DNA from 2 places in the Sodalis sp. RH20 genome. Region 2 is predicted to be linked to the other one. Evidence: predicted binding sites of a transcription regulator. Region 2 holds the regulator's gene; the other holds the start of a gene.
What was found. Region 2 encodes PurR, which represses purine synthesis genes. Its sites were predicted from a motif close to CANGCAAACGTTTGCNTG; they were not measured.
Positions count from the first base shown of each region.

Region 1: a site for PurR is predicted at 1,629-1,646, ahead of guaB (IMP dehydrogenase). Genes of this name have one in related genera too.

Region 1 is NZ_CP178733.1:319,299-322,465, reverse strand. Features, by position in the region: gene guaB (IMP dehydrogenase) at 113-1,576, opposite strand; gene xseA (exodeoxyribonuclease VII large subunit) at 1,738-3,167, shown strand, end outside.
Region 2 is NZ_CP178733.1:1,928,258-1,931,424, forward strand. Features, by position in the region: gene cfa (cyclopropane fatty acyl phospholipid synthase) at 1-827, opposite strand, end outside; gene purR (HTH-type transcriptional repressor PurR) at 1,273-2,289, opposite strand; gene ACL2XM_RS08975 (YnhF family membrane protein) at 2,527-2,616, shown strand; gene ACL2XM_RS08980 (NlpC/P60 family protein) at 2,680-3,167, opposite strand, start outside.

The DNA of each region.
Region 1 (3,167 bases), 1.6 Mb from region 2:
GTCCCGGCCGCGGCCGGGAAGAATAACAGCTGGGAGGGCCATTCCTCGGCCATCCGAAGCGTAATTGACTGCGGGCCGCCGACGCGGGTCAACGCCGCGCCGCGCGCAGCGCTTAGCCCATGCGGTAATTCGGGGATTCTTTGGTGATGGCGACGTCATGGACGTGGCTTTCCTGAATACCCGCGCCGCTGATACGCACAAATTCAGCCTTGGTGCGCAGCTCGTCGATAGTAGCACAGCCGGTCAGGCCCATACAGGAGCGCAGCCCGCCCATTTGCTGGTGGACGATTTCCTTCAGGCGGCCTTTATACGCCACCCGGCCTTCGATACCTTCCGGCACCAGCTTGTCGGCGGCGTTGTCGGTCTGGAAATAGCGATCGGAGGAGCCCTTGGACATGGCGCCGAGCGACCCCATACCGCGATAGGATTTAAACGAACGGCCCTGGTAGAGCTCGATTTCACCGGGGGATTCCTCGGTGCCGGCCAGGAGCGACCCGACCATGACGCAGGAGGCGCCGGCGGCGATGGCCTTGGCGATATCGCCGGAGAAACGGATACCGCCGTCGGCGATAACCGGGATGCCGGTGCCTTCCAGCGCTTCCACCGCATCGGAAATGGCGGTGATTTGCGGCACACCCACGCCGGTGACGATACGGGTGGTGCAGATGGAGCCGGGACCGATGCCCACTTTAACCGCGCTGACGCCCGCCTCGACCAGCGCGATGGCGCCGGCGCCGGTGGCGATATTGCCGCCGATAATCTGCAGGTCGGGATATTTGGCGCGGGTGGCGCGGATACGTTCCAATACGCCCTCGGAATGGCCGTGGGAGGAATCGATCAGCAATACGTCGACGCCGGCGGCGACCAGCGCGTCGATACGCTCTTCGTTACCGGCGCCGGCGCCTACCGCCGCGCCTACCCGCAGGCGGCCGTGCTCGTCCTTGCAGGCGTTGGGCTTGCGCTCCGCTTTCTGGAAATCCTTGACGGTAATCATGCCGAGCAGATGGAAATGCGCATCCACCACCAGCGCTTTTTCCACGCGCTTTTCATGCATTTTCTGCAGCACGACTTCGCGCGCCTCGCCTTCTTTTACCGTGACCAGGCGCTCTTTCGGCGTCATGACCGCGGTAACCGGCTGGGACAGGTCGGTGACAAAACGCACGTCGCGGCCGGTGATAATGCCCACCAGCTCGTTGTCGTCGGTGACCACCGGGTAGCCGGCAAAACCGTTACGGGCGGTCAGTTCCTTTACCTGGGATAAGGTGGTGGCGGGAGTAACGGTCTTGGGATCGGTGACCACGCCGCTTTCGTGTTTTTTCACCCGGCTGACTTCTTCGGCCTGGCGTTCGATGGACATATTTTTATGGATAAAACCAATGCCGCCTTCCTGGGCCAGGGCGATAGCCAGGGGCGCTTCAGTCACGGTATCCATGGCGGCGGAGAGCAGCGGAATATTCAGGCGTATTTTTTTAGTCAGTTGCGTGCCGAGTTCGGCCGTGTTGGGTAACACCGTGGAATGTGCAGGTAACAGGAGGAGATCGTCGAACGTTAGAGCTTCTTTTGCGATACGTAACATAGCAATATCTCACCAGGATGAATGTATAAAATATTGCCGTGGCATTATACAGAACGTAACCGGTTGCCTCCAGCACTTTTTAAAAAAAATGCTTGATCTGCGCTGAGCGATAAGTAACATCAATCGATTAACCCTTATTTATAGAAGTTGATCTGGCTCACATGTCTTCACCGCCCACCGCTTTGATTTTTACCGTCTCCCGTCTTAACCAGACGGTGCGCGAACTGCTGGAAGGCGAAATGGGCCAGGTCTGGCTGACCGGCGAAATCTCCAACTTCTCGCAGCCCGCCTCCGGCCACTGGTATTTTACGCTGAAGGACGATCGCGCCCAAGTGCGTTGCGCGATGTTTCGCAACAGCAACCGGCGGGTAACCTTCCTGCCGCGCAACGGCCAGCAGGTGCTGGTGCGGGCGGCGCTGACGCTGTACGAACCGCGCGGCGAATACCAGTTGGTAACCGAAAGCATGCAGCCCGCCGGCGACGGCCTGCTGCAACAGCAATTCGAGCAGCTTAAGCAGCGCCTGTCCGCCGAAGGTCTTTTTGACAGCATCCATAAGCAGCCTTTGCCCAGCCCGGCCCGCCGGGTCGGCGTGATCACCTCCGCCAGCGGCGCGGCGCTGCATGATATCCTCAATATTCTGCGGCGCCGGGATCCCTCGTTGCCGGTGGTGATTTATCCCACCCAGGTGCAGGGCCAGGACGCGCCGGCGCAGATCGTGCGCGCCATCGAGGCCGCCAACCGGCGCGGCGAGTGCGACGTGCTGATCGTGGGCCGCGGCGGCGGTTCGCTTGAAGATCTCTGGGGCTTTAACGATGAGCGGGTGGCGCGGGCGATTTTTGCCAGCCGCCTGCCGGTGGTGAGCGCGGTCGGCCATGAAACCGATGTCACCATCGCCGATTTTGTCGCCGACCTGCGCGCCCCTACCCCTTCGGCGGCGGCGGAGCTGGTCAGCCGCAACCAGCTGGAGCTGGCGCGGCAATTACAATCCCAGCAGCAGCGCCTGGAAATGGCGATGGACTATTTTATGGCGCAGCGCCAGCAGGTCCTGACCCGGATGCAGCACCGCCTGCAGCAACAGCATCCGCACCTGCGCCTGGCGCGCCAGCAAACGGCGCTGATAAAACTGCGCCGCCGGCTGGACGACAGCCTGCAGGGGCAGCTGCGCCAGGCGCGCTTACGCCAGGAGCGTTTGCTCCAGCGCCTGGGCCAGCGGGCGCCGCTGCCGCGCATTAATCACGCGCAGCAGCGCTTACAGTCTTTAGGCTACCGGCTACGGCAGGCGATCGGCGGCCGCTTGAACCAGCAGGGACAAATACAGGCGCTGCGCTACCGGCTGGCGCAGGGCATCACCCGGCAGTTAAGCGGGGAGCAGCGGACCTTCGGCATGCTGTGCTCCCAGCTGGAAGCGGTCAGTCCGCTGAAAACGCTGGCGCGCGGGTTCAGCGTTACCACCGATGCCAAGGGGGCGCTGGTCAAACGGGCCCGGCAGGTGAAGGCGGGGGATATCCTGTCAACACGTCTGGAAGACGGGCGGGTGGAAAGCCAGGTGCTGAGCGTCACGCCCGCCGCGGCGAAACCCGCGCGGCGCGC
Region 2 (3,167 bases):
TTCATATCGGTGATATTCGAGCCGATGGTATGCAGCAGGAACAGACCGTCGCGTTTCAGGTTGCGATCGATAACGTCGAAATAGGTGGCGTAATTCTTGGGGCCTACGTGTTCGAACATGCCGACTGAAACAATACGGTCAAATTGCATATCCAGATCGCGATAGTCCTGCAGCAAAATGGTGACATCCAGTCCCTCGCAGCGCGTTTGCGCCAGCTTTTGCTGCTCGGCAGAGATAGTGACGCCCTGTACCGATACGCCATAATTCCTGGCCGCGTAGGCGGCAAGCCCGCCCCAGCCGCAGCCCACGTCCAGCAGCGTCAGGCCGGGTCGCAGCTGCAGTTTTTCGCAAATCATCTTCAGCTTATCCTGCTGGGCTTCCTCGAGGGTGGTCGCCTGTTTCCAGTAGCCGCAGGAATATTGCATATAGGGATCGAGCATCTTTTCAAACAGATCGTTACCCAAATCGTAATGTTCTTTGCCCACGATCCAGGCCCGCTTGCGCGACTGGAGGTTCATCAGCCGGGCGGCGGCAATGCGTAAGGTATCTTTTAAATGATGCGGAAGTTTATTCTCCAGACCCGCCCTGAGAACACGCTGGAAAAAAATGTCCAGCCGCTCACACTCCCACCAGCCATCCATGTAACTCTCGCCCAATCCCAAAGATCCATCCTGCAATACGCGCTTAAAAAATCCCGGATTCTTGATTCGGATATCAAATGGTCTTGAACCATTGAGTTCAATACCGGCTTCAGAGAGCAATTCATGGACGATACGGTACCAATCATTATCATGAAAGCTCAGGTCTTCAACGCACGAGGAACTCATAGCTTCTCCATCACCTTTCTTCTGCAGTGCCCCGTCAGGAAAAGCACTCACCATGCCTGCGGGCTTTATAAGAATCCACGGTTATCCGTGGTGTCTGAAGTATCACCATCAACAGAGGAATATAAAGTAAACCTTAGACTGCGACTTAGCCGGGCGCTTTATAAAAGGGTGATGTCATGTTGGAAAACACGACATACTTTTATACAAATTTATTAGACAACTCGTTATAATTGTTAACGATATTGAGTATAAGCCTGCATTTTAATTTAGACAATAGCTAACGCGCTAATGTATTTCCCATTATAACTTAATGATTTCTCGCTGAAACAATAACTCTTTGCACAGAGATCATTATATGAAAAATCTTGTGTCCGAGGCGGACGGCGCTTTACATAGCAACAGACCCTGGAGGCGCCAGCCGGTTGCCCGGGCCTGGCGCGTGGCCTTAAGCGGGGAAGGGACCGTCTGCGACCGAACGGCGTTCAATCAGCGACGGATGGACTTCGATGGTTTTGGCGTTCTCGCGTTTGCTGGTAATCCTATCGAGCAGCATGGTAAGCGCCGCCTCGCCCAAATCCTCTTTAGGCTGATGGATGGTGGTCAGCGCCGGGCTGAAAAAGCACGAATTGCGCACGTTGTCGTAGCCGATGATAGAAATATCCTCAGGTACGCTCAGGCCCATTTCATTAATGGCGCACAGTGCGCCCATGGCCATAATGTCGCCGCCGCAGAAGACCGCGGTGGGACGCGGCGTTTGCGCCAGGATTTGTTTCATCGCCAGGTAGCCGGATTCAGGCTCGAAATTGCCTTGCACAATCCAGCGGTCGTTTAACGGGATGCCGGCCTCCGCCATGGCATGCAGATAGCCGCGGTGGCGGCCGCCGCCGGTGTTGCGCGCCAGCTGTCCGGGAATGGCGCCGATGGCGCGATGGCCGCGTTTAAGCAAATATTGCGTCGCCATATAACCGCCGGCAAAGGCGTTATCGATAATGGTGTCGGTAAAATCACGGCGGGCCTCACCCCAATCCATGACCACCATGGGGATATGCTGATATTCCTCAAGCATATCCAGCAGCGTTTCGGGATACTCGGCGCACATCACCAGCAGGCCGTCGACGCGCTTTTGCGCCAGCATCGCCAGATAGGCGCGCTGTTTTTCGAGATCATTGTGCGAATTGCACAATATCAGGGTATAACCGCGAGCAAAGCAATGGTGCTCAATCGCCTCGATAATTTCGGCGAAATAGGGCGCCTCGCTGGTGCTGGCGAGCAGGCCGATGGACTTGGTGCGATTGACCTTCAGGCTGCGCGCCACGGCGCTGGGTGAATAATGCAGTTGTTTAATGGCGTCCAGCACGGCAATTTGAGTGTCTTGCGCAACAAAACGGGTTTTATTGATCACATGCGAAACGGTGGTTGTCGATACATTAGCGCGTTTTGCCACATCTTTAATGGTTGCCATGCCTTTGATACTCCCGTACGCCCTGGCTGGAATAATGTCTGTCGAAGGCGCAAGCACTTTCCGACGCTGTGGAATTAACCGTTAATTTTCGTTCATCCCGCGCCAAAGTGAAAGTGTTAAATGTGGCGGCTACAGGTTGGGAGCAAGCTTTTTCATCGCTGTTATGGCAAACTGACGATAACTGCTCTGCGGGCCGGTGGATAAGGCCGGCGCCCTGGTTTACGTTAAGGAGATAGAATGGACAGCGATTTAAAAATGTCGTTACTGACCACGGTGTTCTCGCTGCTGGTGATTATTGTCTTCAGCTTTACCGCCGTCATGAACTGACACCCTCTCGGTTCAGATATAAAAAAGAGGAGCCTTGGCTCCTCTTTTTTTTCCGGCGCGCCTTCAGCGGATATTTTTCGGCGTGACCACCCGGCGGGCGCCCACGTAATGATCCTGCCAATAATCCTCACTCAGATAGCTGATACGGATATCGCTGCCGGTGCGGGGCGACTGGATAAAGCGACCATTGCCAAGATAGACGCCGACGTGATCCGCCGCGCCGCGATTGGAAATATGGAAAAAGACCAGGTCGCCGCTTTCCAGCTCGTCTTTCTTAACCGGCGCTGCGTCGCGCAGGTGGTACATTTCGTTGGCGGTGCGCGGCATATGGATGCGTACCACATCCTTGTAGGCATAATAAATCAGGCCGCTGCAGTCAAAGCCGGTATTAGGCGACATGCCGCCCCAACGGTAAGGCTTGCCCATTTGGGAGAGGAGTTTATTCATGGCGGTAAGCTTGGCGGTCTGGTAGCGTTTCTTATGGCTCTCGCTCATCTTTATCGGCTGATCGTTGGCCAGCAGTTCTACCGCCGCCTGATCTTTTATCATCC